Regions from separate parts of the Paenibacillus sp. P2(2022) genome, predicted to be linked through region 1. Evidence: a T-box and tRNA genes for the amino acid it is inferred to sense, from the RefSeq annotation. Region 1 holds a T-box; the other regions hold tRNA genes.
The links. The T-box of region 1 lies ahead of argS (arginine--tRNA ligase). A T-box ahead of a tRNA ligase gene usually reads a tRNA of that ligase, here a tRNA-Arg.
Positions count from the first base shown of each region.

Region 1 (3,268 bases):
CCTGAAATTTATCGTGTTAATCTTAGCGAGAAGGTATGGGAGCTGAAGCAAAAGCTGATTGATAGCTACATGCAGCCCGAAGTTGAAGAAAAAGAATAATGTGAAAAGGCACCTCATTCATATGGGGTGCCTTTTTGTGTCGGCGCATGTGTGGAATAAGAGCTTATTTATAAATTTCTCTCATCACATGTCGCAGTTCAGGGACAATAATGCGTTCCATTGCCAAACGAACGGCTCCGCGGGAGCCAGGCATAGAAAACACAGCTGTCTGGCCCACAGTACCCGCTACAGCCCGGCTTAATATAGCTGCTGATCCAATGTCCTCAGCAAAGCTTAAGTAACGGAAGATTTCACCAAAGCCAGGTAGTTCCTTATCCAGTAAAGAGGAGATGGCTTCATATGTAGTATCACGCGGAGAAATGCCAGTACCACCTGTTAAAAGTACAGCCTCGATGTCCTCATGTGCTGCAGCTTCGGTTACCAACTGTCGGATACCCTCATAGTCGTCTTTGACGATAACATATCGAACAACCTTATACCCATTCGTTTCTAGTAGTTCCTTGAGCAGTCGTCCCCCAGTATCGGTTTCCATGGTTCGTGTATCAGAGACGGTCACGACCATGCAGTTAACCTGCTGCGGAGACTCCCGTCGGTGCTCCTCTACAGATGTTATGTTCATTACAATGTTCACTCCTTGATTCATGGTTAAGCATATTCTTTTTTTACAATAGAGGAATGACCGACTGGATGCAAGTCAGAAACGAGGGATAAAAAGTTATGTGATTAATATCCTTGCGCTTGCACCTTGGAATATAGTACACTTCCTTACATAAGTCGGGATTTTCTGGGTTTATTTTGTTGAAAGCGCGAACATCAATTGATTAATTTCAAGGCTCAGCGGGTAATAGTACAGCAGGATCAACAACTGGGAGGTAATGTATTATGAATCATTCATACCAAAAATGCGTGGATGCTTGCCTGGAATGTATGAACGCTTGCAATGTATGCTATGTAGCAAGTTTGAAGGAATATGATTTAGCTATGCTGCGTGAATGTATTCGAGTGAGTAGGGAATGCGCAGAGATATGTGGGTTTGCTGCTCAAATGTTGCAGCGCGGAACGGATTTTGCCGAGGAAATCTGTGAGCTATGCGCCAAAGCCTGTGAGGTATGTGCTGCTGAATGCAGCAAGCATTCCCATAATCATTGCAAACATTGTGCAGAGGCCTGCCGTCATTGTGTTGAGGCTTGTCGCCAATTGGTGGCAGTGTAATTACATATACAGAACTAGTCCCTGAAGAGGGAATAAAAGGTTGCTTTCTACTAAATAGGTTTGTATAATGGTGGGAATTAACGTCAAGGAACGGGAGAGTAGCAACGGAACCGTATCATTACAGCGAGCCGGAAGAGGTGGAAGCCGGTATGAAATCCGATGTGAAGCGCACCCGGGAGACGGTTGATCCAACGATAAGAACTTCTAGTAGATCAACCCGGCTGACACCGTTATTTGTCAATGGAGTGAAATCGCGATTTGTGTAAGCTAGCTTTATCCACACAACCGATTTACAAAGAGTGGTACCGCGGGGATATCGAAGTTCTCGTCTCTTGATTATATCAAGAGGCGAGGGCTTTTTTTTGTTAGATCCTATAAAAAGAAGGAGAGAGGAACATGTTGTTGATGATTGCTACCCAAGCTATTTTAGCTCATACGGGCTTGGAGGAGAAAGAAGTTTTATCTTTATTCGAGGTGCCTCCGCAGCCTGAATGGGGAGATGTGGCGTTTCCCTGTTTTGTGCTGGCTAAGAAATTTCGAAAGTCTCCACAGCATATTGCAATGGAATTGGCAGAGCTAGTAAGCCATGAAGCGGGTCTAACCGCTACAGCATCGGGTGCCTATGTAAATATTACATTGGATCGATCTGTTCATATTCCACCGATGCTAGCTGAATTGAGCAAGACTGAGTTTCTCAAGCCCAATATTGGGCATGGACAGCGAGTAGTAATTGATATGTCCTCGCCCAATATTGCCAAACCATTTGGTATCGGTCATCTTCGCTCTACTGTTATCGGTGCCGCCTTGTATCGCATACTTGGTGAAACCGGATATGTACCGATTAGTGTGAATCATCTAGGGGATTGGGGAACACAATTTGGCAAGCAAATTGCGGCCTATAAAAGATGGGGTAATGAAGAGCAGCTACAACAGGATCCGATCGGGGAATCATTGAAGCTATATGTCCGTTTTCATCAGGAGGCTGAGCATGACCCGTCTTTGGAGGATGAAGGCCGCGAGTGGTTCCGACGTTTGGAGCACGGGGATACTGAGGCTCAACAACTATGGGAGTTTTTTGTTGAAGTCAGTCTGGGTGAATTTGATCGTATGTACCAACGCCTTAACATTTCGTTTGACCATGTGTTGGGGGAAAGCTTTTACAATGATAAAATGCAGGCAGTTGTTGCCCAATTAAGAGCAAAAGGATTGCTGGAGGAAAGTGATGGAGCCCTTGTGGTTCGTCTGGAAGACGAGCAGCTGCCGCCGTGTCTTATTTTGAAGAAGGATGGGACTACCATTTATCCCACCCGTGATCTGGCAACAGCGATTTATCGTCATGAAGTGATGAAGGCTGATCGGCTGCTGTATGTCGTTGGCGGGGAACAGAAGTTACATTTCCAACAGGTATTTGCGGTGCTCAAGCATGCAGGGGAGGCATGGGCAGAGCAATGTGAGCATGTACCGTTTGGTTTAATGCGGTTTGCAGGCAAAAAAATGTCCACAAGACGCGGCAAGGTGGTGAAACTGGAGGAAGTGCTGGATGAAGCTGTAGCGCGTGCTCAAGCCATTATTACGGAGAAGAATCCCAATTTGCTGGAACAAGAGGCAATAGCTGAAGACGTCGGCATCGGCGCAATTATTTTTGGCGATTTAAAAAATAACCGTCTGAATGAAGTGGATTTTTCGTTGGAGGAGGCATTGACCTTCGAAGGTGAGACTGGCCCTTATGTGCAGTATACCCATGCGCGTATACGCAGTCTTCTGGAGAAAGCTCGCGCACGCGCTGATGTTGATTCTAATTCTAGTAACAACACCCTTGGTCAAGAAGAGCATTCTCCTGAATGGAATATCGTTTCGGATAAAATGCTGGGTGACGCAGGCTGGGCCTTGCTTAAGCAGTTGGATCGCTATCACGGGCAGCTGATACGTGCTGCTCAGCAACTGGAACCTTCGGTTATTGCGAGATTTGCATTAGATACGGCACAGGCGTTCAACC
Region 1 is NZ_JAKWFI010000002.1:818,962-822,229, forward strand. It holds gene MMB75_RS11125 (nicotinate phosphoribosyltransferase) at 1-99, shown strand, start outside; gene MMB75_RS11130 (MogA/MoaB family molybdenum cofactor biosynthesis protein) at 164-679, opposite strand; gene MMB75_RS11135 (four-helix bundle copper-binding protein) at 943-1,272, shown strand; T-box leader at 1,350-1,608, shown strand; gene argS (arginine--tRNA ligase) at 1,669-3,268, shown strand, end outside.

Region 2 (3,268 bases), on a different contig from region 1:
CAGTATCGTAGAAGATATGAAAGAACTGTGTCCGAATGCATGGTTGATTAACTTCACCAACCCTGCGGGCATGGTCACCGAAGCGGTGCTTCGTTATGGTCAGTGGGATAAAGTCATCGGATTATGTAATGTTCCAATCGGCGCGATCAAGAGTGCATCGGCTGTGCTGGACAAACCGGAAGAAGAGCTGTTCTTTAAATTTGCAGGAATTAACCACCTTCATTGGCACAAAGTTTATGATAAAACTGGAGAAGAATTAACAGAACAAGTTATCGAAGGACTTTATGCGCCTGGCGCACAACCGGAGAAGGTCGTTGAAAATATTAAGAACATGCGCTTCCTGTATGATCAGGTTCGTCAATTGAAAATGCTACCTTGTCCTTACCATCGGTATTACTATATGACCGATAACATGCTCAAGGAAGAATTAGAGGAGGCCAAAAACGAAGGAACTCGGGGCCAAGTCGTCAAACGTCTGGAAGAAAGTCTGTTTGAATTGTACAAAGATCCGAATCTGGATTACAAACCAGAGGAATTATCCAAACGCGGCGGTGCGCATTACAGCGATGCTGCCTGTGAAATCATCAACTCTATTTATAACAACAAAGGCACATTGATGGTAGTTAGTACGCGTAACAACGGTGCGATTGATGATGTCCCTTATGATAGCGCCATCGAAGTAACTAGTGTCATTCGCGCGCATGGTGCGGAGCCTGTCAACTTTGGTAAATTCCCTCCAGCACAACGGGGACTGCTGCAAGTCATGAAGGCGATGGAAGAGCTGACCATTGAAGCGGCGGTCACTGGTGACTATGCGACAGCACTGCAAGCCTTCACCTTGAATCCGCTCGTTCCAAGCGGCGATATCGCCCAAACTGTGCTGGATGAATTGCTGGAAGCACACAAAGAGCATCTGCCGCAATTTTTTGCTCATAAAGAGAAGGCGACAGTATAAAGCCAGAATCAATGATACTGCCGGAACACAAAAAAACTTCCTAATATTGAATTAGGAAGTTTTTGCTATACGTCCCAGGAGGGATACTCTCCCTACGGTCGAGACTGCGAAGTTTATGCTAACGATGCTTAGCTCCGACGTCCCCCCAAGGGGTTCTCATCCCAAACTGGAACACAAAAAAAACTTCCCAATATTGAATTAGGAAGTTTTTGCTATACGTCCCAGGAGGGATTCGAACCCCCGACCGACGGCTTAGAAGGCCGTTGCTCTATCCAGCTGAGCTACTGGGACAAGATAACAATCAATAAAACCTTATGTATTCAGTGCATTAATGATTATATCACATTTTGGGCAACTGTCAAAAGCATTTTTTCATTATACAGGAAAGCAGGCTGCAAAAGGAATCATTTGGACGCTAACGGGGTATTATGTACAAAGAACGATGCCAAAAAGGAGGGGTTAATCCGTGAGAGGCCTTTTGTCTTCACTTTGTTATTTTAGCATTTTTTTCGCACCTTTTCTGGTGCCGGTCATTGTGTGGATTGCAGTCCGGGACGAATATGTTCAGGGACACGCGAAAAAAGCCATTTTATCGCACATTTTCCCCATTATTGCGGCGATTCCGCTAGTTTATTTTATTATCACTGCCAATCATGCAGGCTCGGTTATCGGGTTTGTACTGCTATTCGTAGTGGTCTATCTCGGCGTTTTTGTCTATAACATCTACAAAGGGATCATGACGCTGCGTGAAGCGGCCTAATTCAAAAGAAGCCTCTCGCATTCGCAATTTTGACGAATACAGAGGCTTCTTCAGGGTCATTTATAAATGAGCGTTTCTCAGTTTATGACTGTTTATTTATTACCGAAGCGTCTAGGACTTCTTCGCACCTCATGTCTTACATTTTTCTCCATCACTTCTTCCGCGAACTCATTGTTATGAATATAACTGCTGCCTTTGTTTTTCTTATACTTCGCTTTGCCGTCTATGATTTCCCCCTCCTTTCACGCTGATCTGGCGATGGCGCCGGTGTCCAAATTAACAAAAGCCGAGGTAGTGCACACCATATCCTCATGCCCCGAACTCCTTGGCAAACTCTGTGCTAAGCTGCCCATAGGAGAGCAATTCCCTTTTGAACTTTTCCCGTTCCTCACCAGCGGTAATGTGCGTAGAGTCCGTAAAAGCCTTGTCGGTCACTTCTTCAAATGCCGAATGCAGATTATTGTCATACCAATCCAGCTCCAGATCGGCATCATTGCGGATGATCCGTACCATGTCATAATCAGGCTGACCATCCTTCTGATTCGTAGCTGTGATATAAACCAGCAGCTCCGGGTCATCTGCGGCACCGGGACGCACTTCTACCTCGGCACAGCGCACTCCGTCAAGTTCAGTGAAGCGGCGTATTTTGGCATCCTTGATGTAGTACATTGTCTCCCTCCTTCCTTACGTGTAGGCGGGTTGCCCCATCTGTAGTTTTCGGAACGGACAGACATTTTATGCTTCTTTTCGGCATATATACTGATGAACTGGGGATTTAGTTTTTGATTCATTCCAACACTGGATGAACACGACAAAGAGAGGATGAATAGACATGTGCGGAATTACAGGTTTCATACAGTGGAACGGAGATTTAATGCATCAATCTGAGCTGCTGCTGAATATGACGCAAACGCTCTCCGATCGCGGACCGGATGCTGCGGGTACCTGGATATCCAATCCGTGTGCCTTCGGACACCGAAGACTAAGCGTAATGGACCCGGAAAACGGCGCTCAGCCCATGATCCGGCAGCTTGAGGATATCACTTATACGATTGTATATAACGGGGAAATATATAACGCGCCTGAGCTGAAAAAAGAGTTGCAACAACGTGGGCATTTTTTCCGTACACAATGCGACACAGAGGTACTGCTCGAATCTTATATCGAATGGGGCCCGGATTGTGTAGATCGGTTGAACGGCATTTTTGCGTTTGCGGTCTGGGATAGTGAGCGGGAGCAGGTATTTCTGGCACGAGATCGACTGGGAGTGAAGCCGCTATTTTATAGCCAAACTGAAGATGTATTTGTATTTGGCTCCGAACCCAAAGCCCTACTCCAGCATCCAGCGGTAGAGGCGGCAGTAGACGCCGAGGGATTGGCAGAAATTTTTATCATTGGGCCTGCACGCACCCCCGGACACGGCGTCTATTCGTCGATGAAGGAGCTCCGTCCCGGGCATACCCTCACCTACAGCCGCGACGGCGTACGCATTCAAGCCTATTGGAAACTGGAAAGCATTGCGCATGAGGATAACACCGAAGAAACGGCACTCA
Region 2 is NZ_JAKWFI010000005.1:262,944-266,211, reverse strand. It holds gene MMB75_RS18225 (6-phospho-beta-glucosidase) at 1-955, shown strand, start outside; tRNA gene MMB75_RS18220 (tRNA-Arg) at 1,173-1,246, opposite strand; gene MMB75_RS18215 (magnetosome magnetite crystal formation protein family) at 1,422-1,715, shown strand; gene MMB75_RS18210 (hypothetical protein) at 2,025-2,384, opposite strand; gene asnB (asparagine synthase (glutamine-hydrolyzing)) at 2,548-3,268, shown strand, end outside.
Region 2: it has a tRNA-Arg gene. The T-box ahead of argS (arginine--tRNA ligase) is inferred to sense a tRNA for this amino acid. The anticodon was not compared.

Region 3 (3,268 bases), on a different contig from region 1:
TTTACCTTTACGGAATCCTGGTACGCTTACTTGTTTAACCACTTTATTAAAAGCTTTGTCGAGTGCAGCGGCTACACGATCCGCGTCTACCTCAACTTCAAGAACCCCAAGGTTCTTCTCTATTTTCTCCCAAGTTGCTTTCATTTTATGCTTTCCCCTCCAACAAAATCTTCACTTAGTTTTCATTACAATCAACGCACACAAAATAACCACTATAGTATATCTAACATTACTGTCTTTTTCAAGAGCAGCCCTTGAATGCTTTAACAGGTAAACGTTTCCGGTCATTAAGGAGTGTTCATTCCCGCCGCTACGAATATTCGCATCGACCGATATGCTTGCTCAAAACGGAAGCGCAGTGCATCTGTAATGCCATATATAGCGCGAGTTTCTTCTTCATTGTTGTTCCCGTTCAAACTTTCCGAAACGGTCTGATGGAGTGCTGCTGCCCAAATATCCGGCATTCCGTCCTCCTCTATCAACATTGATCTATAATCTTTAGTACCGTACACGGCCATCACAAACTGTGACCACAGCTCCTGTGCAAAATAGAATAGTGTGGGCTCATGCACTTCAGTCTGGTCAGCTACCCGTTCCAAAATACGCATAATCGCCTCTGGAAACTCATCAGGCTGTAACGGAACCGTTTCAATATCGATTTCCGTCTTTTCATCCCCTCGTCTGATTTCTATCGTCCCTTCCATTCCGCGGCGTCTCAATGTCTGTAGAACACGGAATTGGAGAAGAGGATGGATTTCCCGTTCAGTAATCCAGCGAAGCAAAGCATCGTCGATCTCCGGCAGTTCCAAGTAGGATAGCTGTTCCAAAGCTAGAATCGTCTGTTCGGATAACGGTTGATCCATAGCCATCTGCAAAAGCTTGTTACCGTAGCCTGCATCCTGTTCCTGCTTAAAACGTGCATGACGGCGAGCCAACTCAACTTCACTGACTTCGTCTTCTTCCACATTGTCCGTTACCGCTCCGCTGTCAGCATACTGTGGAAATGCAGCTTCCAACCATTGTGATAGAGCGTTCCATTCATCGTATTGTTTCTGCTCCTGTCCCTGACACTGCATCAAAAAGCGCAGCATCGCCATCGCCTCTCCGTAACGTTCGTTTTCAAGCATCACCGTAAGTTGAATTTGATAGTAGTCCAGTGTCTTCGGAAACAATACGATATTATTTTCTTTTGTCGTCACCTTGGAGTCCTTTATTTTCAAGGCACCCCCTCTCCTCCGCAAGCTAAAGTATTCGTAGATTATATGAGAAACAGCAGCCGAAGTTCAACTACTCGTCTTCAACATATTCACCTGTATTCTAACATACCCTTTTATAAGGCAAAAAAAACGATGTGTAGTCTGAATTTATGTGGTGTAGAGCCCGAATAAGCGATATATGTAAAATAAGACTTGAATCTTTTTCATCCATATGATATATTAATATTCGCTTGAATTTTATGTCCCAGTAGCTCAGCTGGATAGAGCAACGGCCTTCTAAGCCGTCGGTCGGGGGTTCGAATCCCTCCTGGGACGTATAGCCGAAGCTTCCTATTTAGGAAGCTTTTTTTATTTTCCACCCACGTAAGATCTACCATGGACGTTGGAGCCAGCATCGTATTACAACCTATTTTAATGTAGAAAAGGCTGTTTCCGTAGCGCTATTCGAGCGCTTGTCTGGGACAGCCTTTTAATCGAGGATATACCCATTACACCGCTTGACTGCGTGGAGTAGTAAGGAGTTTAATCAAATGAAATTAATATCTTGGAATGTAAATGGCTTAAGAGCCTGTGTAACCAAAGGATTCTATACTTATCTAAAAGAAACGAATGCCGATATTTTTTGCGTACAGGAAACGAAGCTTCAAGAAGGACAAATCCTCATGGAGAACATGGAGGAATACATGCAATACTGGAATTATGCTGAGAAAAAAGGGTATTCTGGCACAGCTATTTTCACCAAAATCAAGCCGCTCTCTGTGCATTATGGACTTGAAGAAAATGAAGAACCGGAGGGTCGAACCCTTACGCTGGAATTTGAAAAATTTTATCTTGTCAATGTGTACACACCGAATACCAAACGGGATTTATCCCGATTGCCATACAGGCTCGAATGGGAAGACCGTTTTCGCAACTATCTGCAACAACTAGACACTCTGAAGCCTGTCATCATTTGCGGAGACTTGAACGTGGCTCATCAGGAGATCGATCTCAAAAATGCCAAAGCCAACTACGGAAATGCTGGCTTCACGCCCGAGGAACGAGACCGCATGTCACAGCTGCTCAACGCTGGATTTATAGACACCTTCAGATATTTTTATCCTGATCGAACGGATGTTTATTCCTGGTGGTCCTATATGCCAAAGGTGAGAGAACGGAATATCGGCTGGCGGATTGATTACTTCCTCGTCTCGGAGCGGCTTCGTCCGCTTTTAATAGATGCGAGTATTGATTGCCATATTACAGGCAGTGACCACTGCCCTGTTATATTAGATTTGCAAGATATTTCCGCGTAATTCCGCACTAATACAAGAAATTAGGGTCTTAAAAAGCCGTCATGCTCCGTTTGGCAGCATGACGGCTTAAATGAATTAAAGCGATCTCTCCAGATGCACCTCGATACGAGAAACCAGCCGGTCTCTCACATCCTGCGCCTCTTTTTGGTCTAATACAGCCTGGTTTATTGTCTTCTGTTCCTCATTGCTATAATGCAGTATATACTGTTTCACTATGCAGTCCGGCGCGTAAGTATCCATGCGACTTGTATTATAATACGTCACCTGGCAGCTTCCGAGAAAGCAGAAGGTTAACTCACCTGTAGCTGTGAACAGCCAGCCTGGCAACTTGGGCTCCAGCTTCAAGGTAAGCCCCCTAGAATCATAGCCAAATGGCTGCCCGCCTGTCATCATCCATAGCCACATATGAATAAATTCTGCCGTTGATCCACTCAGCCTCGCAATATAGCCCGTTCCATGCAAACTTGCATCAGGATTAGCACTGCTAGCAATAAAGGAACTGTTTTCCAGCGTACTTCTTCCATAGATCGCAGCGTCCATAAAAGGGGGTAGCGCTTTTTGGATGTCTGCAAAAAATTCAGTGTATAGACCCACCTTTAAACACTCAAGTAAATATTTATATTCCATATGCATAAATATCGATTCATTTTCCAGCCACCCTGGCGTGAAAGCTCTGGAACGGCCCAGTTCAATCGGCTGTCCCGCCAGACTCTCATTCACCTTATACATACCCAGCTTTTTGTCGTAAAGCTCGCT
Region 3 is NZ_JAKWFI010000005.1:315,417-318,684, reverse strand. It holds gene tig (trigger factor) at 1-144, opposite strand, end outside; gene MMB75_RS18430 (hypothetical protein) at 288-1,220, opposite strand; tRNA gene MMB75_RS18425 (tRNA-Arg) at 1,459-1,532, shown strand; gene MMB75_RS18420 (exodeoxyribonuclease III) at 1,748-2,512, shown strand; gene MMB75_RS18415 (hypothetical protein) at 2,588-3,268, opposite strand, start outside.
Region 3: it has a tRNA-Arg gene. The T-box ahead of argS (arginine--tRNA ligase) is inferred to sense a tRNA for this amino acid. The anticodon was not compared.